One region of the Aurantimonas sp. E1-2-R+4 genome, then DNA from elsewhere that is predicted to be linked to it. Evidence: predicted binding sites of a transcription regulator. Region 1 holds the regulator's gene; each other region holds the start of a gene.
The links. Region 1 encodes LexA, which represses DNA repair genes until DNA is damaged. Its sites were predicted from a motif close to TGTTCNNNNTGTGTTCNG; they were not measured.

Region 1 (7,832 bases):
TAACGAACGGGGCATGATCAACCGTCTGGACCAGGTTTCTGTACCAGGGTCTACGGCTACCAACGGCGATGGCTGAAATACTCGATCCGCGTCAAAGACTTATGCGGATTGTGGCAGAGAGGAAGGGATTCGAACCCTCGATACGGTCTCCCGTATACTCCCTTAGCAGGGGAGCGCCTTCGACCACTCGGCCACCTCTCCGAGGACGCAGATACCTGCGCGACGGGCCCGGTGCAAGGGAGGCAAGAAGAAAACCCGGTGAACATGATCGAAAGGCACCCTGCGGCCATTCAAACCGGACACCGCGAAACCTCGCCCCGACCCGGGAACGATCCACACGCGCTTCCTTCGCGGCGCCGTCAAGGCTCTGCGCGGCGCGGCCTGGTTCGCGGCTCAAGCAGCAGCTGGCACAGGTCGAAAAGTTGGCTCCGCGGGATCGGTTGCCAACTGTCGGTCCGGCCTTCAGTATTTGCGGATGAGCCCGACCAGCCGGCCCTGAACCTTGACCCGCTCGGAGCCGAAGATCCGCGTTTCATAAGCCGGATTGGCAGCCTCCAGCGCAATCGTATTGCCGCGCCGGCGAAACCGCTTCAGCGTCGCTTCCTCCTCGTCGACCAGCGCGACAACGATCTCCCCGGGCGTCGCTGTGTCGGCGCGGCGAATCACCACCGTGTCGCCGTCGAGGATTCCGGCTTCGATCATCGAATCGCCCTTGACTTCCAGCGCATAATGCTCGCCGCCGCCAAGCATATCCGGCGGCACGGCGAGGGAATGGGTGGTGTGCTGGATCGCCGAAATGGGAACGCCCGCCGCGATCCGGCCCATGACCGGAATCGAGACTGTGGCCGGTTCAGGCGGTCTCGTCGTCGCGCGTCGGGAAATCGGCTCAGACGTCTTGCGTGCCGCGTCGCGGCTTCCTTCGATCACGCTCGGCGTAAACCCGGCGTGGCCGACGGGGGCAGGGCGGTCCTTCTGCATCGCTTCGGGCAGCTTGAGGATCTCCAGCGCTCGCGCGCGATTGGGCAGGCGCCGAATGAAGCCCCGCTCCTCAAGCGCGGTAATCAGGCGATGAATGCCGGATTTTGAGCGAAGCTCCAGCGCGTCCTTCATCTCGTCGAAGGAGGGAGGCACCCCGCTATCCCTCAGCCGTTCGTGAATGAACGACAAAAGGTCGTGCTGCTTGCGTGTCAGCATCGAGGCGACTCCCTAAAACAAAACCTGAACAAACCTATCTGTTCTAGTTGTGTTCCGCAAGACCCTTCCATTCGTCGAGCACAACGTAGCGGCAAGCCTCGCCCGCACTGGCCGGAGCCGCCGAAGGAGCCCGCACGAGCAGCGCGTCGGCCTGCGCGTAGGTGGACAGGAGGGAGGAATCCTGGAGGGGCAGCGGAATGACCCGGATGACGCCGTCTTCTCGAACCTCCAGCCGCGACCGGACGAAGTCGGTCCGCAGGCCATTTTCAGGCATCGGCGCACCGAGCAGCCCATGCCGGTAGAGCTGGCGATCGGGAAGGCCTGCCAACCGGCGCACCAATGGAACCAGGAACAACCTCGCCGCGACCATGGAGGAGGCCGGATTGCCCGGCAGTCCGACGATCGTCAGATCGCCGAGCCGCCCCGCCATCAATGGCTTGCCGGGGCGCATCGCGACCTTCCAGAAGTCGAGTCCGACGCCGCGGTTGGCGAACACCTTGCCGACCAGATCGTGATCGCCAACCGACGCCCCGCCGATCGTGACGAAGACATCCGCCCGGTCCCGGATGGAATCGCTCAGGCGCGCGTCTATTGTGGCGACGTCGTCGCCGGCGATCCCGCAGTCGATCGCATCGCCGCCGGCGGCTACCACCATCGCCGCGACGCCGAACGGGTTGGAGGCGACCAACTGCGAGGGACCGAGCGGCTCGCCGGGCAGCACGAGTTCGTCGCCGGTTGCGAGGATGGCCACCTTCGGCCGCGCCAGCACCGTCAGCGCGGGGTAGCCGCAGCTCGCCGCAAGCGCGATGGCGCCGGGCGTGAGCAGGGCGCCGCGGGTCAACAACGTCTCGCCCGCAGCGAAATCGATACCGGCTGCCCGGATGAATTGGCCGGGTTCAAGCGAAACCGTCGGCCGCACGGTGCCGTCGTCTTCAACGCGGGCGTCTTCCTGGATCAGGATCGCATCAGCACCTTGCGGCACCGGCGCCCCGGTGAAGATTCGCGCCGCTTCTCCGCGTCCCACCTGACCGTCGAAGGCGCGCCCGGCGGCGGATTCGCCGACGACCCGCAGGACCTCGAACGGCGACTGCGCATCCTCAGCGCGGACGGCGTAGCCATCCATGGCCGAGGCATCGAAGGACGGCTGGGTGCGGCGGGCCAGGACGTCCTCGGCAAGAACGCGTCCAGCTGCTTGAAGCAACGGCAACTGTTCGGTGCGGGTGAGCGGCACCGCGCTCCCCACCAATCGTCGATAGGCTTCCTCGACGGGAAGCAGACTCACGACGCGGCCGCCGTGAAGTCGCCGGAACGGCCGCCGGACTTCGACAGCAGCCGGATGCCGGACACGCGCATCGAGCGGTCCACGGCCTTGGCCATGTCGTAAATCGTCAGACAGGCCACAGAGACCGCCGTGAGCGCCTCCATTTCCACGCCCGTCTTGCCGCTGACCTTGGCCAGCGCCGTGACGCGCAGACCAGGCAGGGTCGCATCCGGCGTTATCTCGACGCCAATCTTCTCAAGCATCAGCGGATGGCAAAGCGGAATCAGCTCGTGCGTGCGCTTGGCCGCCATAATTCCGGCGATCCGCGCAATCCCGATCACGTCGCCCTTCTTGGCTTCGCCGGCAAGAATCAGGTCCAGCGTCGCCGGCTGCATGGCGACGAAACCCTCGGCTTCTGCGACCCGAACGCTGTCGGCCTTGTCGCCGACATCGACCATTGAGGCAGCGCCGGCGGCGTCGAGATGGGTGAGCCCGGATTGCTTGGTGTCGCTCATGACGAGGCCCCCGGTTGGCGGGTGGCGCCAAGCAGCACGCGCGTCGCCGCCTCCACATCAGACTGGCGCATCAGGCTTTCCCCGACGAGAACGGTGCGGATCCCCCGATCGGCGAGGCGCAGGCAGTCGGCATGGGTGAAAATGCCGCTCTCGCCGATGAGAATCCGGTCGTCCGGTACCAAGGCCGCCAGCCGCTCGGCCGTGGCCAAGCTGGTCTCGAAGGTCCGCAGATTGCGATTGTTGATGCCGATCAGCGGCGTGCGGAGCTTCAGCGCACGCTCGGCTTCGGCTTCGTCATGGATCTCGACCAGGATGTCGAGGCCGTAGTGTTCGGCAGCGGCTTCGAGATCGCGGGCCAGTGCATCATCGACGGCGGCCATGATGATCAGAATCGCGTCCGCGCCCCAGGCGCGCGCTTCGGCCACCTGATAGGTGTCGAACAGGAAATCCTTGCGCAGCGCCGGCAGCGCGGTCGCCGCACGAGCCGCCGTCAGATAGGCGGGCGCACCCTGAAACGAGGGCGTATCGGTGAGGACGCTGAGGCATGTCGCGCCCCCGCGCTCATACGCCGCAGCGAGAGCAGGCGGATCGAAATCCTCGCGGATCACGCCCTTCGAGGGACTGGCCTTCTTCATCTCGGCAATGAGTGCCAGGCCACCCGCCGCGTGCTTTGCCCGGATCGCTTTCGTAAAGCCGCGCGGGGCATCCGAGGGATCGATCGAGGCTTCGAGATCGGCGAGCGGCACGCGCTGTTTGGCAGCGGTGATCTCCTCGCGCTTGTAGGCTTCGATCCGCTGCAGGATATCGCTCATGCGGACGCCTCGCCGAACTTGCGCGTTGCTGCCGCCAGGCGCTCCAGGGCGGCACGCGCCAGGCCGCTGTCGATCGCATCGGCTGCCATTGCGACGCCGCCGCGAATATCCTCAGCCTTGCCGGCCATCATCAGGGCGCCGGCACTATTGAGCAAGACGATGTCGCGGTAGGCGTTTTTCGCGCCGCCGAGCACTGCGGTCAGCGCCGCGGCGTTTGCCGCCGCATCGCCGCCCTTGATTCCGGCAAGGGGCGAACGCCGCAACCCGGCGTCCTCCGGCTCGACGCTGAAGGTGCGAATTTCGTTCCCCTCGAGCACCGCGACCGCAGTCGTCCCCGAAACGGTCATTTCGTCGAGCCCGTCACCATGCACGACCCAGGCGGATTCGGTGCCCAATTCGCGCAGCGTCTCCGCCAGCGGCAGCAGCCATTGCGGCGAGAACACTCCGACCAGCAGCTTCTTCACGCCCGCCGGGTTCGACATCGGCCCGAGCAGGTTGAAGATCGTCCGGGTGCCGAGCTCGACCCGGCTGGGACCGACGAAGCGCATCGCGGCGTGATGCGTCGGAGCGAACATGAAGCAGAGGCCGGCATCGGCGAGCACCCGCGAGATCGCATCCGGCTTCAGGTCGACGTCGACCCCGAGCGCGGCCAGCACGTCCGCCGCCCCAGATTTCGAGGACAGAGCCCGGTTGCCGTGCTTGGCGACGACGAGACCGCACCCGGCGAGGACGAAGGCCGAGCATGTCGAAACGTTCAGCGTGCCGGCGTGATCACCGCCCGTGCCGACGATGTCGATGGCGTCCGGCGGCGCCGCGACCCGCGACATGTTAGCGCGCATGACCGAGACGGCACCCGCCATCTCGTCGACGGTCTCGCCGCGCACGCGGAGCGCCATCAGGAAGCCGCCGATCTGCGAGGGCGTCGCTTCGCCGGACATCATCACCGCGAAGGCGGCCTCCGCCTCGGATCGCGTCAGGGACTGACCATCCGCGACCTTGGCGATGAAGGGTTTCAGACTTTGGCTCACCGGACGATCGCCTTGGCGTTTTCGATGGCGGCCGGACTGACGCTGAGCGGCGTGTCGTTTTGCAGGAGTGTCACGTAGCTCTGCAGGAGATCGTTTTCGAAGATACCCTTCAACTGCTGGCGCTCCTCCGCCGCGACGTTCGCGGCCGGATCGGCGGGAGAAGCGATTTCGGTAACCTTCAGGACGACCTGTGAGCCGGACTCGCGGCCGCGCGCCGTGGCGATCGTTCCATCGCCGCCGGAGAACGCCGCGGCGACGCCGACCTGACCCAGAACGGCCGCGCCGGACTGCCGCGTGATCGACGCCGCCGTCTGCTTGCTAAGGCCCGCTTCCGTCGCCACCTCGTCCATGCTCTTGCCGCTCTCGAGTTCGGCCTTCAAAATATTGGCTCGCTCGCTCAAGAGTCGCTGGGTCTCATCGTTTTTCCAGTCGGCGAGCACGCGGTCGCGTGCCTCGTCGAATGTGCGGTCGCGCGCCGGGTCGATACTGACGACGTCGTAGAAGACATAGCTGTTCGATTCGAAGTTGATCGGCACATTGTCGAATCCCGGCTCGGTCTCGAAGGCGCCGGCCAGAAGCTCCTTCGCCGCCGGAAGCTCCGCTACCGGCGCGCCGTCGGGACCGTTGCCCTGGCTGTCGACCGCCGGAACGGTTTCGGCCGCAATGCCCGCGGCCTTGGCCGCCTCGGCGAAGCTGGCGCCACCGGCGCGCGTATCCTCGAAGGCATTGTAGGCGCTTGCGGCGGTGTCGTTCGCCGCGACGAGCGCCAGAGCCTTGCGAATCTCGTCCGAGACCTCGTCGAGCGGACTCACACCCACCGGCTGGATTTTTGAAACGCGCAGGATCGCCGGGCCGAAGGCGCCGGCCACAACGTCTGATATCGCCCCTTCGCCCAGGGAAAACGCCGCGTCGGAGATCTTCGCGTCGGGAATTTCAGATTTGGATACCAAGCCGAGGTCGGTGTCTTCGACGGTCCGTCCGGCCTGCTTGGCGACCTCTTCGAAGCTGGCACCGCCGTCCAGCTTGGCCTTGGCTGTGTCGGCGGCAGCCTTGTCGGCGAAGACGATCTGCTGGACCTGGCGCCGCTCCGGTGTGGTATAGCGCTCCTTGCTCTGCTCGTAGTCCGCCTTCACCTGCTCGTCGGTGATCGTCGCCGGATCACTCAGCACTTCCGGCGTCAGCGTGGCGTACGCGAGGGAGCGATATTCGGGCGCGGCGTATTTCGCCTTGTTCTCCTCGAAATAGGCCGTCAGCACGTCGTCCGACGCATCGGCGACCGGTGGCACCGTCGAGGGGGACATGCTGATATAATCGACCGTCCGGCGCTCGCCATTGTAGAGGCCCAGCGCCGTTTCGAACGTTACGGGCGTATTGCCGCCCTGCGAAATCGCCTCGACGATCTGGCTGCGAATGGCGGCGTCTTCCTGGCTGCGGATATAGTCGCGCTCCCGGATACGGGCGTTGGAAAGGACCGCCTGAAACGCATTGCGCGAGAAATTTCCCGAGGCGTCCTGAAACGAGGGGTCGTCCGCGATCAGACGCGCCAGACGCTCCTCCGACAGGCCAAGGCCGATGCGACGACCCTGTTCGTCGAGCATGGCGCCGGCGACGAGCTGGCTGAGGACGCCTTGGTCGATGCCGAACAATTGGGACTCTTCCGCGGTCGGACGGCGGCCGATCTGCTGGGTCAGACGGGCTTGGGCTCGGTTGTAGGCCAGAGCGTAATCCTCCAGCGAAACCTCGGTCTTGCCAGCTGTCAGCACCGTCGTCGCCGTATCGCCGCGAAATACGTCGCCAATCCCCCAGGCGGCGAAGCTGACGACGAGCAGGGCAAGGAGGATTTTCGCGGTCCACCCGGAAATGCTGCCTCGCAGTGTATTGAGCATCGTCGTCTCCCTTCGCCCGCTCGACCTTCGCGACGGCGAAGCGAAGCAGGGCATCCATCGTTCTCAGGCCTTAATAGGAAACAGCGCGGGGCGGGCGCAAGCAGGCTGGACGATTGATTTCTCGGCTCCCTCGCATATTGCCGACCGACGATGATAGGTATGCGCCATCAGGTCCGCGCCCTCCGCGCACCGCTCCAGGGAGTAAATGTCGACATGAAGCCACGGCCACTGATCGCGGGTAACTGGAAGATGAACGGGCAGTTGTCGGCATTGACGGAACTGAAGAGCATCGCGGACGCTGCCGGCCACGGGCTCGCCGACCGCCGCGACCTGCTGATCTGTCCGCCGGCGACGATCCTGTCCGCCAGTCGCGGGGTCCTGGGTGAGAATGTCGCGGTCGGAGGGCAGGACTGCCATCCGGCGGAAAGCGGTGCCCACACCGGCGACATCTCCGCCGCGATGCTGAAGGATATCGGGGCGCGTTACGTCATCGTCGGTCATTCGGAACGCCGCGCCGATCACGGCGAATCGGACGCGCTGGTTCGCGCAAAAGCGGAAGCGGCCATGAAGGCGGGGCTGGTCGCGGTGATCTGCGTGGGCGAGACCGAGGCGGAACGCGAGGCCGACCAGACGCTGGAGGTCCTCGGGGCGCAACTGGCCGGCTCTCTACCGGACGGATTGACCGGCGAGACCGCGGTCGTCGCCTACGAGCCTGTCTGGGCGATCGGAACCGGACGCACGCCGACGGTCGCCGACGTGAAACAGGTTCACGATTTCATTCGCAAGACCCTGTCGGATCGCTTTGGCGAAGCTGTCGCCTCGGCTGTGCGAATCCTTTACGGTGGATCTGTCAAACCTGCGAACGCGGCCGAGCTTCTGGCTGTCGACAATGTCGATGGGGCGCTTGTCGGCGGCGCGAGCTTGAAGGCGTCCGACTTTATCGCGATATGCGAGGCCGTCGTCGTTTCCTGATCAAAATGGCGGTGAAACACCGAAACCGGTTGGAAAGCCGGCCGCGCTTCTGTAGAAGGCGCGCAATTCCTAAAATCGACGCGCTGCGAAAGTCCAATGGAAACCATTCTTATCGTCATCCACTTGATGATCGTCATCGCGCTCGTCATCGTAGTGCTGTTGCA
Region 2 (7,832 bases), on a different contig from region 1:
ATGCGGCGGCGCTTCTTCGGATTATCGCGGATCGCGTGCCCGATGCGGCGCGACGCCTTACCCACGAATCGATCGCGCTCGGCGCCGATGTGCCGATGTGCCTCGACGGGCGGGCCGCGCTGGTTACCGGGATCGGCGAAACCGTGTCGCCGCTGGCGGTTCTTCCTCCCCTGCCCCTGCTCATGGTCAACCCGCGCGAGCCGGTGTCGACCGCCGCGGTGTTCGCGAAGCTGCCACGTTGCGACAACCCGGCCTTGCCCCCGTTGCCGCCGGGCGGATTCCCCGATATTGCGGCACTCGCCACATGGCTTTCGCAGACCCGCAACGATCTGGAGCCGACGGCGGTGGACATGGTCCCGACGATCGACGCCGTGCGCGAACGGCTTATTGCCGAAGGTGCCCGCTTCGCCCGCATGTCCGGCTCCGGCGCCACGGTCTTCGGCCTCTTCGAGGACGCGGGACACATGCGACGGGCGCGAAGCCGGATCGAATCGACCTGTCCCGGCTGGTGGGTGTCGGGACCGAACCGATATAAGGATTTGCGCGAGACATGAGCACGGACAAACCCTTCATTCCTCTGTCGATCGCGGTCCTGACCGTGTCCGATACGCGGTCCATCGACGACGACAAGTCCGGCTCCGTTCTCGTCGCCCGGCTTGAAGAGGCCGGTCATCGCCTCGCCGACCGCAAGATCGTCCGCGACGAGATCGAGGAAATCCGCAACGTCGTCACCGCTTGGTGCGAACGCGACGACGTCGACGTCGTCATCACCACCGGCGGCACGGGGTTCACCGGCCGCGACGTCACGCCGGAGGCTCTGGAGCCGCTGTTCGAAAAGCGCATGGACGGCTTTTCCGCCGTCTTCCACCGGATTTCCTACGACAAGATCGGCGTCTCGACGATCCAATCCCGCGCCACTGGCGGAGTCGTCGCCGCCACCTTCGTCTTCGCCCTGCCCGGCTCGCCGGGCGCCTGTCGCGACGGATGGGACCATATTCTCAAGGCGCAGCTCGACTACCGGCACAAGCCATGCAACTTCGTCGAGATCATGCCCCGACTCGACGAACATCTGCGCCGTGGCGGCGGCGGCAACGCCTGAGAGCTATTTTGTCTTGAGCGCTGGCCTGATCTCCACCGCCAGACGCTCGACCGCCACGCCCTTGGCGACCTCCTCCAGATTGAAGGCGAGCCTGGAGAGGCCGATCGCCTGCGGCTTTTGCACAAGGAAGCCCTCGGCGAGCGCGGTGCGAATCTGCCGGAATCGCTGCAGGAAGCTCGGCCGGTCCATCCGCGCTCGGCGAAAACGCGCCGTCGCGATCTTCGCCGTTCCGCGCGCCACATCCTCGCCGTGGTCCGTTACGGCGCCGATCCATCCTGGCATCAGCCGGGCGCCGGGCTCCATCAGCAGCAGCCAATCCCCCTTGGCCGTCTCGATCGCCACGCGGAACTCCTCCTCCGCGACCACCCGGCAGCCGGCGTGATCGGCGACCTTGCGCGCCGCAGGCCCCATTCCCCGATCGACCAGCACGACCTCGCGAACGACGCCCTCGACCGCGCCCGGGATGAGCGTGGCGAGACTCGCCGCAAGCTGTCTGTCGTCCGGTCCGCAGTCCATCAACACGCTGAGCATATCCCCGCTTAGCCGAGCCTGCCCCCAAAAACCAGCGGTGGAACTTTTTTGTTCTTGTATTGTTCTCATTTCCGAATTAGGACTCTATTCATACATCGAACGAGCGAGCCGGAAGGTTCCGACCATGCAGGACATCAAGAGCGCCGATCGCGCGGCTTTCGCCGCCCCTGACGGCATAGATATCGCCAATCACATCGTCGCCGAATCGGGTCTGCGGATCGGCTTCGAGCGGCGGCGCGGGCGTGGCGCGGGGATCAATCCGAGCGGCCGTTACGAGCCCTTCGCGCGCAGCGCCGTCGACGACGGGTGGAACAGTCTCGACGAACTTCCGGCGTTCAAGACCGACGTCCAGGTCGAAAAACCCAAGACGATCATCACCCGCAACAGTTCGCCCGACATCTCGTTCGACCGTTCGGTGAATCCGTATCGGGGTTGCGAGCACGGCTGCGTCTATTGTTTCGCGCGGCCGACCCACGCCTATATGGGGCTCTCCGCCGGGCTGGACTTCGAATCCAGGCTGTTTGCCAAGCCGAATGCCGCCGAGCTTCTGGAAAGAGAGCTTTCCAAGCCAGGCTACGAGGTGAAATCCATCGCCATCGGCACCAATACCGACCCCTATCAGCCGGTCGAGAAGACCTGGCGGATCATGCGCGAAATTCTCGAAGTGCTGGAAGCCGCCAACCATCCCGTCGGGATCGTCACCAAGTCCGCCCTCGTCCTGCGCGACATCGACATTCTCCAACGCATGGCGGCGAAGGGATTGGCGAAGGTCGCCCTGTCGGTGACCACCCTCGACCGGACACTTGCCAGAGCGATGGAGCCGCGCGCGGCGACCCCGGCAAAGCGGCTCGAGGCGGTCAAGACGCTCAGCGAGGCCGGCATTCCGACGATGGTGATGATGGCGCCGATCATTCCCGGCCTGACCGATTCGGAAATCGAACGTGTGCTCGAATCGGCCAGCACGGCCGGCGCACGCGAGGTCGGCTACGTGCTCTTGCGCCTGCCGCTCGAAGTCTCGCCGCTATTCAAGGAATGGCTGCTGCGCCATTACCCCAATCGCTACCGGCACGTCTTGGCGCTGCTGCGTTCGATGCGTGACGGCAAGGACTACGACGCCGAGTGGAACAAGCGGATGCGCGGCACCGGACCCTATGCATTCCAGATTCGGCGACGCTTCGAAATGACGGCCCGGCGGTTGGGTCTCAACGAAACGCGCACCGAACTCAGATGCGACCGGTTCACGCCGCCGAAGGGGGCCGGCGTCCAACTGGCGCTGCTCTGATCCCACCCCGGGGAGACTTTTCCCCGCTCGATCGTCTGGCCGCCAGCCCCTCGCGGTCCGGCGCACTCGCCGGTTCTTCCCCCGGGAGGCGGCGAGACTTGTGGAGAATCGGAGAATGCGCGAGTCTTGCCGCATCATGGCTCGCCGTTCCTCCGATTCTCCGGTTCCTTCCATGCCCGCCGCGCGCCGCAAGGTCGCGAGACGGGCCGGTCCCGACTATGTCCGGGAAGCGGGGTTGATCGCACGCGGCTTGCGGCACATCGCCGGCATCGACGAGGCGGGCCGTGGTCCGCTGGCGGGTCCCGTGGTCGCAGCGGCTGTCGTGCTCGACCTGCGCCGGCTGCCGGACGGCCTCAACGACTCCAAGAAACTGGATGCTGCCAAGCGCGAGTGGCTGTTCGCCGAAATTCTCGCATCGGCCCATGTCGGCATCGCTTCGGCGAGCGCGGCGGAGATCGACCGCTTCAACATCCGCGGCGCGACGCTGATCGCCATGCGGCGCGCGCTGCACGCGCTGCCTCAGACGGCCTGCCATGTTCTCGTCGACGGCCGCGACATACCGCCGCTGTTGCGCTGTCCGGGCACCGCAGTGATTTCCGGTGACGCGCTGTCGCTGTCGATCGCGGCCGCCTCGATCGTCGCGAAGGTCACTCGCGACCGAATCATGTGCCGCGTCTGCGGCGCCTTCGACGGCTACGGCTTCTCCCGCCACATGGGCTATGGCACGCCCGAGCATCTCGCGGCGATCGCCCGGTTGGGTCCGACCCCACTCCACCGGATGAGCTTCCGGCCGTTGCGCGCCGATCTTCTGGACGCCGCCGAATAGAGCGTTCGTCCGGTCGTGGAGGACCATCCGGAACGAAAAAGGGCCGCCAATGGCGACCCCTTCGTCAAAGTCTTTCCGCGCGCCGCGGGTGTCGCGGCAGCGGTCAGTTCAGATGCTTGCGAACTTCGCCGATCGATTCGTCGATGAAACGGCCAGCCTCGCTACCCGAATTGCGGTCCGCCAGAACCTTGGCGGCCGCGGCGACGGCGAGATTGACGGCCGATGCCCGCACCTCGGCCACGGCGTCGCCTTCGGCCTGGGCGATCTTGGTCTCCGCCATGGCCGTGCGACGGGCGACATATTCCTCGTTCTTGCGATTCGCGTCATCGAGCAACAGCGTCGCTTCCCGCTTGGCGGCGGCGACGATGTCCTTGGCTTCCTGCTCGGCTTCCTGGCGACGACGCTGATATTCGGCCAACTGCTGCTTGGCCTCCTCCTTCAGCTCGCGCGCCTCCTCGATCTCGTTGCGGATCCGCGCCGCCCGGTCGTCGAGCGACTTTCCGACCTTGGTCGGCGCCTTCAGATACCAGACCAGCGCCAGAAAGATGACGAGGGCGACGAAGGCCCAGAATGAATTGTCCATCGTCGTCTCCTCAGCTCCGAATGGCCGTCAAGGCGCCAGCGATCTCATCACGCGAGACCTCGAGCTGTGCGACTTCGCGCAGGATGGTCTCGGCGGTGTCCTCGGCGATCACGCCGACATCCTTCATCGCCTCGGTCTTGATCTCGGCGATGCGGATCTGGGCCGCTTCCAGTTTTTCGTCCAACTGCCGGTCGAGGCGCTTGCGCTCCTGCTCGGCATCTTCGCGTGCCGAGTCGCGAGCGTCATGAGCGATCTTGTGGGAGCGATCGCGTGCCTCCGCCAGCTCTTGCTCGTAGGCTGCCTGGGCTTCATCCGCGTCGGACTTCATCCGCTCGGCGGCCTCGAGATCGAGCGCGATGCGATCGCGTCGATTTTCCAGGACGCCCGCGATCCGCGGCAGAATCACCTTCTGCAGAACCAGGTAGAAGACGCCGAAGGTAATCGCCAGCCAGAGCAGCTGCGAGGCGAAGAATTCGCTGTTGAAGGGCGGGAAAACACCTTCGTGTTCGCCTTCGATGGCGATCGTCTCGCCATGCGCGGCCGCCGTGTCGTTGGCGGGAGGCAGATCGACGGCGTCTGGGTTTTCAGTCTGCGCCAAGGCTTGACTTACGAACATCGGTGGCTCCGGCAAAGCGGACCGGCGGCAGGATTTGCCGCCGGTCGTCTCGTCTCAAATTGGCGAATGCCGATCAGACGGCGAACAGCAGCAGAAGCGCGACCAGCAGTGCGAAGATGCCGAGCGCTTCCGTCACCGCGAAGCCGAAGATCAGGCGGCCGAATTGGCCGTCAGCGGCCGACGGATTGCGCAGCGCGCCCGCCAGATACTGACCGAAGATGTTGCCGAGGCCAATGGCCGCGCCGCCCATGCCGAGCGTTGCAAGACCTGCGCCGATGAACTTTGCTGCGTCCGCTTCCATGTCAAAACTCCTTTGAAATTGTCCGATTGCGGTGGATGTCGGCGACCTCGCGGCCGCCATGGGTTATCTGGAGACCGGTTCTTAGTGGCCCGGATGTATCGCGTCGTTCAGATACATACAGGTCAGAACGGCAAAGACGTAAGCCTGTAGCGCGGCGACCAGAAATTCGAGCGCCGTCAGCGCGACCGCCATGGCCAGCGGGAGGATCGAACCGGCGATCCCGAGGGCGCCGAAGGCGCTCAGCGACACGACGAATCCGGCAAATACCTTCAGCGTAATGTGGCCCGCCAGCATGTTGGCGAAGAGACGAACCGAGAGTGAAACCGGCCGGGACAGGAACGAGATCACCTCGATCATCACCACCAGCGGCATCAGGATGCCTGGCACGCCCTCCGGCACGAAGAGTTTGAAGAAGCCCAGCCCGTGCTTCATGAAACCGTAGACGACGACGACGCCCATCACCAGCATCGCGAGCGCGAAGGTCACGATCAGATGGCTGGTCACCGTAAAGAAATACGGCACCATTCCCAGAAGGTTCGCGACCAGAATGAACATGAACAGCGAGAACACGAAGGGGAAGAATTTCATGCCCCCGGTGCCCGCCGCGTCACGCAGCATGTTGGCGACGAACTCGTAGGAAAGTTCCGTCATCGACTGGACGCGGCTCGGCACGAGGCCACGGCCGCGTGTCGAATAATACAGGAAGGCCGTCGTGATCGCGACGGTCAGCACCATGAACAGCGCAGAATTGGTGAACGAGAAATCCAGATTGCCGATCTCGATCGGCACGATCTTGGAAATCTCAAACTGGTGGATCGGATCGGTTGGATTGGTTGCCAATCTCTCAGGCCCTTCATCAATTCACGGCGTGGCCCGGCGAGGGCCGCCATGCCCATAGCGTCCCCAACCGCGCTTCGCAACTCCCTAGAGCATCAGATGAGAATATGGACGCGAGTTTGTGAGGAGGAATCCATAATCAGAGAGATCAGAGTTGGCCGGGGTCGCCGGGCGAGCCGGTGCCGGAAATCCCCCGGATCACATTCAAGACGCCCGCGGCAAATCCGAGCAGCAGAAAGACGATAAGGCCGAAGGGGCTGGTGCCGGCGAGCTGATCGATGAAATATCCGATCGCCGCCCCGACCAAAATGCCGGCGACAAACTCGCTGGCGACCTTGAGGCCCTGGGCCGCACCGCGCATGCCCTGGGAGCGGTTTGCCGGCTCACGATTTTCCGGAAGACGCCGACGTTGTTCGGCCAGCCGTTTCGACAGGTCGTCGCGTCGCGCCGCCCACTCGGCATCCTCGCCCGGGGACGTCGTCTCCGGCTCGACGCTGGTCGGGTCGCGTTCCGATGGCATTGGCAATCCCCAGTTTTCGGTCAGGCTTGCTCTTCGGCCCGTTCCGCATGCTTGACCGATTTCGATCCATTCCGGCTCGCGACGAGACTCGCGATCGTCGTGATGGCGAGAATCGACACGATGACCGCAAGCGACAGCCACGTCGAGATGTGGGGTACCGCCTCGATACTGTCGCCCCCGTTGATGAACGGCAGCGTATTGGTTTCCATCGCGTGGAAGATCAGCTTGACGCCGATAAAGGCAAGGATCAACGCCAGACCCGCGCCCAGATAGACAAGCCGATCGAGCAGCCCGCCAATGAGAAAATAGAGCTGCAGAAGTCCGAGCAGCGCGAAGGCGTTCGCCGTGAAGACGATATAGGGCTGCTCGGTCAGGCCGTAGATCGCGGGAATGGAATCGAACGCGAACAGCAAGTCTGTCACGCCGAGAGCGACGATAACCACGAACATCGGCGTCACCAGCAGCCGTCCCTTTTCACGGACAAAGAGGGCGGCGCGCCGATAATCGTCGGTCACCGGAAACCGCCGCTCGATGAATTTGACCACCGCGTTAGGCTCATAGTCCTCACCCTGGATATGGCCACCGGTCAGGCTCTCCTTGGCCAGGGTATAGGCGGTCCACAGAAGGAAGATGCCGAAGAGATAGAACACCCAGGAAAATTGCTCGATCGCGGCGGCACCGACGGCGATGAAGACGCCGCGCATGAGAAGCGCGATCACGATGCCGATCAGAAGCGCCTTCTGCTGGAAGTTCGCCGGCACCTGAAACTTCGCCATGATGATGACGAAGACGAACAGATTGTCGACCGACAGGCTCTTTTCGGTAATGTAGCCGGCCAGATATTCCACCCCGTGGTCGTGTCCCCACACCCACCACAGCCCCGCACCGAAGATGAGTGCGACGACAACGTAGAAGGTCGACCAGATGCCGGCTTCCTTGAGCGAGGGGTGATGAAGCTTGCGGACGTGGACAAGAAAATCGAACAGGAACAGAGCGGCGATCCCTCCGATCGTCGCCAACCACACCCACATCGGCACATCCATGCCATCACCTTTCACGGCCGTCGCACAATTGGTCCGACGACATCATCCGACCGGACCGTCGATCGAAACAGCCGGCACTGCCTATCACCCCGGAACGTTCGGCTTCCCCGCCGCGCCGCCCGCTCGCCCATTGCATAGATGTGACGCCGGAGGCGGGTTTGAAAGGTGCGCCGGCGATTTCGCCGAGCCCCCGG
Region 3 (7,832 bases), on a different contig from region 1:
AGGTCACCGCGCGGGTCGAGGCGATGGAGTTGCGCGAGGAAGAGGGCAACCATTTCTCCCTCGGGCCATCCGAGAAAGTCGATCTGGCGGCGATGGATGTCGTCCTGCTGCGCCAGGATCCGCCCTTCGACATGGCCTACATCACCTCCACCCACATCCTGGAGCGCATTCATCCGAAGACATTGGTGGTCAACAATCCGGCCTCGGTGCGCAACGCGCCGGAGAAGATCTTCGTCATGGAATTCGCCGATCTGATGCCGGAGACGCTGATCACCAAGGACCCGGAGGAGGTTGCGACCTTTCGCGCCGAGTTCGGCGAAATCGTCATGAAGCCACTCTACGGCAATGGCGGCGCCGGCGTCTTCCACTTGAGAAAGGACGACCGCAACCTGACGTCGTTCATGGAAACCTTCGGCGTGCTGTTCCGCGAGCCGTATATCGTGCAGCGCTATCTCGACGACGTGCGCAAGGGCGACAAGCGCATCATCCTCGTCGACGGGGAGTATGCCGGCGCCATCAACCGGGTTCCCGCCGAAACCGACACGCGCTCCAACATGCATGTGGGCGGCACGGCCACCGCGACCGAACTGACGGCGCGCGAGCGCGACATCTGCAAGCGGATCGGCCCGGCGCTGAAGGAGCGAGGCCTCTTGTTCGTGGGTATCGACGTCATCGGCGACTATCTGACCGAGATCAACGTCACGTCGCCGACCGGCATCCGCGAGGTAAAGCGCTTCGGTGGTGCCGACATCGCCGCGCTTCTGTGGAACGCGATCGAGGCCAAGCGCTGATGCAACGACAATCCTGAACGGCGGATAACAATCTTGTTCCGGAACCGTTTGGGTAAACCATGGCTTACTGACCGCGACACTAGATATCCATCTCAGCTTCGCGAGGTCATGCCATGAACAAGATGCTACTCGGATTGCTCGCCGTCGTCGGCGGCTTCGCCCTTCCGGCAACGGCCGACGCCGCGGCGCGGGCCATCGCCACCGCCGACGTCAATCTGCGCGCCGGCCCCTCCACCCGTTACCCGGCGGTCGACGTCGTCGGGGGCGGCGACAGGGTCCGCGTCTACGGGTGCCTGGAGAACCGCTCCTGGTGCGACGTCGGCTATGACGGCCAGCGCGGCTGGATGTCGTCGAACTATCTGGCCTATGCCGGCGGCCCCCGCCGCTACACCGGCGAACGCGCGATCCGGGCGATCGAGGCACCGGTGATCAGCTTCTCCATCGGCGGCTATTGGGACGACCACTATCGCGCCCGCCGCTTCTATCGCGAGCGCGACCGCTATGACGGCATCTACGGCCCGCGTTATCGCCGCGACCGGGACCGGATCGAGGATCGCGACCGCTTCGACGATCGGGACGATGTCCGCCGCGAACGCCGGGCGGAGCGTCGCCGCGAACTCCGTCAGGAAGAGCGTCGGGACGATCGCCGCGAGTTCCGCCAGGAGCGCCGCGACGACGTCCGGATCGAGAGGCGCGACGAGCGCCGGGAGCGCATCGAAGAGCAGCCGGAACCGATTGTTCCGCTCTATCGTGTGAACTGATCCTTCCATCCCATGACATCAACGAGGCGCGGCCACCCCCGCGCCTCGTTTCGTTTTGAACACACTACCGGCATGCGGACCGAATCCGCACCGGCGGCGCTTCACCTCTGCTCAGCCGGGCGATAAGCTACACGGATTACAGCCGCGCTATTCTCGCCGGGGGCCCGCCGCTCCGACCCGTGTGCCCGACCTGCCGCAATCCTCGAGGAGTGCCATTGCAGACCGCCGACCGCGAGGCCCCGCCCCATGCACCGTTCCTGCCGCTCGACGGAGTCGACGTCTGGCTGACCTTCCTGCCCGACGTTGCGCCGGCATTGCACGCGCCCTATCGCGCGCTTCTCGACGCGGGCGAACGCCAGCGCTATGAGCGCTACCGCGTCGATGGGGCGCGCGAAGAGTTCCTGGTCGGCAAGGCGCTCCTCCGCGCCACCTTGTCGCGCTACCGGCCCGTCCCGCCCGATGCCTGGCGCTTTACGGCGAACCGCTACGGCCGGCCGGACATTTCCGGTGGCGACGACGGACTTACCTTCAATCTTTCGCACACCCGCGGCCTCGCGGCGCTCGCCGTCGCCCGGCATTGCGATCTCGGCGTCGATGTCGAGACGGTCGGCCGCGACAGTGCCGTCCGGGATCTTGCCGGCCGCTACTTTTCGCCCGCAGAGGCGACCTACGTGCGCGCCGCCGACGGCCCGGACCTGCGCGAGCGCTTCTTCGCCTTCTGGACGCTCAAGGAAGCCTATATCAAGGCGCGCGGCATGGGGCTGGCACTGCCGCTCGACGGCTTCTCCTTCGATCTGGAAGGCGAAACGCCGACGATCGGATTCGCGCCGAGCTGCCCGGACGATCCCGCCCGCTGGACCTTTCTCAGGCGGCGGGTTTCCGCCGAGCACAGGCTGGCGCTCGCGGTCTCGCCACGGGATCGCCTGCCGCCGATCCGCTTTCTCAGAACGGTGCCGCTGACCGACCTGATCGAAGAGCTCGAACCCGTCGTTATGCCGCTGGATGCGATGGCGATGAGTAACGCGGATGCGGGCGGGCCAGCCTCGTGAAACTCTTCGCCGTTGGCGATCTGCATCTCGGCCATCCGACCAACCGCGAGGCGATCCACACGATCAAGGCACGACCGGACGACTGGTTGATTCTGGCCGGCGACGTTGGCGAGACCGAACGCCATCTGGATCTGGCGTTCGACGCCCTGCAGCCGAAATTCAAACAGCTCGTCTGGGTGCCGGGCAATCACGAACTCTGGTCGATCGCCTCGCGAGGAACCGCGCTCCGCGGCGAAGCCCGCTACCAGCGCTTCGTCGCTCTCTGCCGCGAGCGCGGTGTGCTGACGCCCGAAGACCCCTATCCGGTCGCCGAAATCGACGGCACGCTTGTACGGATCGTGCCGATGTTCCTGCTCTACGATTATTCGTTCCGGCCGGACTATGTGCCGCTGGACGCCGCCGTCGCCTGGGCGCGGGAAGCCGGTATCCGCTGCGCCGACGAGCAGCTTCTGTCGCCGGCACCCTTCGACAGCCGGAGCGCGTGGTGCGCGGCGCGCTGCGACCTCACCGAACAGCGGCTGGAAGCGCTCGACGACGGGCTGCCGACCGTGCTGATCAATCACTGGCCATTGCGCGAGGAGCTGGCCCGCCTGCCGCGCATTCCGCGCTTTTCGCTCTGGTGCGGCACGCGGCGAACCGAAAACTGGCACACACGCTTTGCCGCCCGCGCGGTGATCTCCGGCCACATCCACATCCGCTCCAGCCGGATGATCGACGGCGTCGTCTTCGAAGAGGTCTCGCTCGGCTATCCGAAGCAATGGCACGGCCGCATCGAACCGGACGAGGCGGTGCGAAGGATCAGTTTTCCAGGGCGGACTATTTAGCAGAAAGACGTTCGCCGGTTTGACCAACCGGCGCCATTCCATGCGTCGCCATACATCGTTCGGCAGACCATCTTTGAGCGCAATGATGTAAACCGGGCGAAAGAAACCCTCATGACAACCACCACCCTTTCGGAACCACTCGGCACGAGTGAACGGCGTGTAGCCGGCCCCGCCGTTTTGACCGCCTCCGGCCTCGTGCTGCTGGGGGCCCTCGTGCTCGCCTTCGGCTATGGTCCGGGCATCGCAGCCCTGTTCGTGGTCGGCGGTGCTTTCGGCCTCGTCCTCTACCATGCTGCCTTCGGCTTCACCTCGGCCTGGCGCAATCTCATTCGCGATGGCCGTGGCCGTGGCCTTCGCGCCCAGATGGTGATGCTTGCCGTTGCCGTCGCGCTGTTCTTTCCGGCCCTGGCAGCTGGCAGCCTGTTCGGTCAACCGGTCGCCGGCTTCGTGTCGCCGATCGGCGTGTCTGTGCTCGTCGGCGCTTTCATCTTCGGCATCGGCATGCAGCTGGGCGGCGGCTGCGCCTCCGGTACGCTTTACACTGCCGGCGGCGGCAATGCCCGAATGCTGATCACCCTGTTCTTTTTCATCGTCGGCTCGGTGCTGGCGACAGTCCATTTCGACTGGTGGACGGCATTGCCGGCCTTTGCACCCGTCTCGATCGTGACGGTCTTCGGCGCACCGGTCGCGATCGTCCTGTCCTTCGCCTTGTTCGCCGCGATCGCCCTCGTCACGGTTCTGGTGGAAAGGCGCCGTCACGGCACCCTGGAGCGCGCCGAACACAGTCCGCATACCGGCTTGTCGCGCTTCGCCCGTGGCCCCTGGCCCCTGATAGCCGGCGCGGTTCTGCTCGCCCTTCTCAATTTCGTCACCTTGGCGCTGGCCGGCCGGCCCTGGGGCATCACCTCGGCATTCGCCCTTTGGGGAGCGAAGGGCGCGCAGCTCTTCGGTATCGATCCGACGGCCTGGGCCTATTGGCAGCAGCCCGGCAATGCCACCGCGCTGTCTTCCAGCGTCTTCTCCGACGTCACTTCGGTGATGAATTTCGGCATCATTCTCGGCGCCCTGCTAGCCTCCGCGCTCGCCGGGCGCTTGGCGCCGAACTTCGCCATTCCGCGCCGTTCGGTCCTGGCCGCGGTGATCGGCGGGCTGCTACTGGGCTACGGCGCCCGGATCGCCTTCGGCTGCAACATCGGGGCCTATTTCGGCGGCATCGCCTCGGGCAGCCTGCACGGTTGGCTCTGGCTTGCCGCCGCCTATCTCGGGTCGATGCTCGGCGTGCGCTTGCGGCGGTTCTTCTTCGTCGACGAGCGCCCCGGCGTGGCCAAGACGGCCTGACGAATCTTAAAGCTCGCGACGACAGGTCCCACGATTGAGCCCATCCCCTCCACCGGCTTCCTGAAGCGCCACGGCATCATGCCGCGGCGTTTTCGTAGTCGGCGACAAGGAAAATAATCACGCAGACGACTCCGCTTGACTCTCCCATCACCCTCTGGAATCTATAGGAACATATCACGAACAAAACCTCTTATCCAGAGGCTAGACGGCCGCAAACCCTTGCGGCCGAAGGAGATCCTATGGCTGTCAGCGATGCTTGGCCGGCCCGGCTGGCGGACATCCCCTCGGCGCGGACGCGGTCCGCGGCGAATGACGCGACGGCGGCCGGTTCTAGGAATTCGGCCCTTGCCCGGTTACGCGAACAGATCGCCCGAATCGAGGGCCAGCCGGTCGCCCGCCTGGAGCCAGCGGACGAAACGGCGACGGCGAAGGCCACCAAGCCGGCACGCCGCAGCGCGCTCAAACTGCATTCCCTCGGCTGCGCGACGGCCGACGCGGCGCTCGGCGGCGGCTTTCCGGCCGCCGGCCTGACCGAAATCCATCTCGACGAAACCCGCGACGGCGGAACGCTGGCCGGCTTTGCGCTTGCCCTGGCCATCCGCTTCGGCGCCCGGCCGGACAAGCCGCTTTTGTGGATCGGCGACAGCCTGGCCTTTTCGGAAGCCGGCCTGCCCTATTGGCCCGGCCTTGCCGGCTTCGGCCTCGATCCGAGCGCACTTTGCATAGTGCGAACCCGCCGGCTGGAAGACGCGGCCTGGGCCGGCGAGGAGGCCGCCGCCTCGTCGGCGCTGACGATGGCAATCCTGGAAGTGCGCGGCAATCCGGCGCGGCTCGGCCTCGACGGCACGCGGCGACTGCATTTTCGCGCGCGTGAGGCCGGCCTGCCGTTCCTGCTCTTGCGCCAGAGCGCCCGCGCCGAGGCGACGGCGGCGCCGCTCAGGCTGCGCGTGCGGCCATCGCCGGCGGCTTTCGTTCCCGACCTCGCCAATCATCAAAAGCTCATCGGCCATCCGGTGTTCGCCGTCACGGTCGAAAAATCCCGCGATGGCCGGCCGCGGCATTTCAGTCTGGAGTGGAACCCCCATGAGCGACGTTTCGACCCGCTTCGCCCAGAGCGTGCAACCGCGCTTCCTCGCCCTCTCGCTGCCGCGCCTGTCGACCGACCGGATCCGGCGCGAGACGCTGGGTCGCTCGTGGCGCTCCAGCGCGCGTCGTGAGGATAGCGCGCATTTACCCTCGGTTCCGGGCAAAACCGGGATCGATCGGGGCCGGCTCGATACCGTCCTGCGGCCGCCGAACCGCGCGCGCTACGAGACACGCGGCCTCGCCGAAGTCACCTCGGAAGGGGCGGCCGGCGACACGCCGATGGCGCCGCTGGCGCTGTACGAGACGGTCGCCAACGCCAACCGGATCGCTGCTGTCTGCGAGCGGGCGGAGGCCGGCGGGGTATCCCCGGGGGTCGGACTGGCCGAAGCGCGGGCGCGGTTTCCCGGCCTAGCGATCATCCTCGCCGATCCGCCGGCCGACGCGCGGTTGCTGACAGCCCTTGCCGACTGGTGCGACCGCTACACGCCCCTCGTCGCCCTCGACCCGCCGCATGGCCTTTTCCTCGACATTTCCGGCTGCGCCCATCTGTTCGGCGGCGAAAAAGCGCTGATGGACAACCTCCTCGCCCGCCTGTTCCAGCAAGGGTTCGCGGCGTCGGCCGCGATTGCCAGCCATGCCGGCACGGCGCTTGCCCTGGTCGGCCCCGGCGCCACCAGCATTATTGCGGCGGGCGCGGAACAGGCTGCGATCGCACCGCTGCCCGTCGCCGCGCTGCGGCTCGATGCGACGCTGACCGCCATGCTGCGGCGGCTCGGTCTCAAAACGGTCGGGTCGCTGTTGTCGCTGCCGCGCGCTGGATTGGCCCGGCGCTTCGGCGAGGATCTTTTGACCCGCCTCGATGAAGCGGCTGGCCGGGTCTTTCGGCCGATCAGACCCCGCCGGCCGATCCCCGAGCTTGCCGCCGAGCGCCGGCTGTTCGAGCCGATCAGCCGGATCGAGGATGTCGAGCGCGTCCTTTTCCTCCTCGCCGAACGGTTGCGGGACGATCTGGCGCGCCGCGGCGTCGGCGCCCGGCGGCTCGAACTGTCGCTGTTTCGCGTCGACGGACAGGTCAACCGGCTCGCCGTCGGCGCCTCGCGGCCGGTACGCGAGCCGGGCCATGTGCAACGCCTGTTTCGCGAGCGCATGAAGGGCCTCGGCGAAGAGTTCGACGCCGGCTACGGCTACGATCTCGTCAAGCTGGCGGTGTTCGAAGCCGCGCCGATGCCGGACGTGCAGACGGATCTGTCCGGCGCCGACGCGGCCGTCGACGCTTTCGGCGGCCTCATCGACCGGCTCGGCGCCCGCCTGGGCGAGGCCAGCGTCCTGCGGATCGAAGCCGCCGACAGCCACTGGCCGGAGCGGGCCGAGTGCTGGCGACCGGTGGGCGCCGGCAATGTCGGCCCCCTCGCGGCCCGGCAGAGCCCTGCGCCAGCTGGCGCGCCCCGGCCGGTCCGTTTGCTCGCCCTGCCGGAGCCCATCGAGGCAAGCTTCGAGGTGCCGGACGGCGCGCCGCTGCAATTTCGCTGGCGCCGGGCGCTGCACATCGTGCGCCGGGCCGAGGGGCCGGAGCGCATCGGCGTCGAATGGTGGCGGGACGCGGGCGAGGCCGCGCGCGACTATTACCGGATCGAGGATGCCGACGGCCGCCGCTTCTGGCTGTTTCGAGCCGGCTGGGCCGACCCGGCGGTCGATCCCGAATGGCAGCGGCCGGCCCCGCGTCCGGCCTGGTATCTGCACGGAATCTTCGCATGACACCCGCGCCGGCCCCGCCCGCATTCGCCGAACTCGGCGTCGCCAGCTGCTTCTCTTTCCTGCGCGGCGCCTCGCAGCCGGAGGAACTGGTCGTCACCGCCTACCGGCTCGGCCTCAGCGGCATCGGCCTTGCCGACCGCAACACCGTCGCCGGGGTGGTGCGCGCCCATCAGGCGGCGCGAGAAGCCGGCCTTGCCTACGCACCCGGCGCCCGGCTGGTCTTTTCCG

Region 2: VQ045_RS05190 (PA0069 family radical SAM protein) is a predicted target of LexA. The motif match lies at 1,680-1,697, and genes of this name have one in related genera.
Region 3: VQ045_RS02190 (ImuA family protein) is a predicted target of LexA. The motif match lies at 4,929-4,946, and genes of this name have one in related genera.

The regions. Positions count from the first base shown of each region.
Region 1 covers NZ_JAZHLK010000056.1:40-7,871, forward strand. Annotated here, with positions in the region: tRNA gene VQ045_RS18540 (tRNA-Ser) at 112-201, opposite strand; gene lexA (transcriptional repressor LexA) at 463-1,194, opposite strand; gene VQ045_RS18550 (molybdopterin molybdotransferase MoeA) at 1,238-2,476, opposite strand; gene moaC (cyclic pyranopterin monophosphate synthase MoaC) at 2,473-2,970, opposite strand; gene trpC (indole-3-glycerol phosphate synthase TrpC) at 2,967-3,782, opposite strand; gene trpD (anthranilate phosphoribosyltransferase) at 3,779-4,810, opposite strand; gene VQ045_RS18570 (peptidyl-prolyl cis-trans isomerase) at 4,807-6,696, opposite strand; gene tpiA (triose-phosphate isomerase) at 6,910-7,668, shown strand; gene secG (preprotein translocase subunit SecG) at 7,765-7,832, shown strand, end outside.
Region 2 covers NZ_JAZHLK010000007.1:23,662-31,493, reverse strand. Annotated here, with positions in the region: gene VQ045_RS05205 (4-(cytidine 5'-diphospho)-2-C-methyl-D-erythritol kinase) at 1-554, shown strand, start outside; gene moaB (molybdenum cofactor biosynthesis protein B) at 551-1,099, shown strand; gene VQ045_RS05195 (glycosyl transferase family 2) at 1,103-1,615, opposite strand; gene VQ045_RS05190 (PA0069 family radical SAM protein) at 1,755-2,912, shown strand; gene VQ045_RS05185 (ribonuclease HII) at 3,028-3,738, shown strand; gene VQ045_RS05180 (F0F1 ATP synthase subunit B) at 3,842-4,321, opposite strand; gene VQ045_RS05175 (F0F1 ATP synthase subunit B) at 4,332-4,937, opposite strand; gene VQ045_RS05170 (F0F1 ATP synthase subunit C) at 5,011-5,238, opposite strand; gene VQ045_RS05165 (F0F1 ATP synthase subunit A) at 5,320-6,078, opposite strand; gene VQ045_RS05160 (AtpZ/AtpI family protein) at 6,224-6,595, opposite strand; gene VQ045_RS05155 (TerC family protein) at 6,616-7,638, opposite strand.
Region 3 covers NZ_JAZHLK010000003.1:5,017-12,848, forward strand. Annotated here, with positions in the region: gene gshB (glutathione synthase) at 1-791, shown strand, start outside; gene VQ045_RS02170 (SH3 domain-containing protein) at 905-1,552, shown strand; gene VQ045_RS02175 (4'-phosphopantetheinyl transferase family protein) at 1,768-2,601, shown strand; gene VQ045_RS02180 (metallophosphoesterase family protein) at 2,598-3,425, shown strand; gene VQ045_RS02185 (YeeE/YedE family protein) at 3,537-4,763, shown strand; gene VQ045_RS02190 (ImuA family protein) at 5,003-5,980, shown strand; gene VQ045_RS02195 (DNA polymerase Y family protein) at 6,129-7,604, shown strand; gene VQ045_RS02200 (error-prone DNA polymerase) at 7,601-7,832, shown strand, end outside.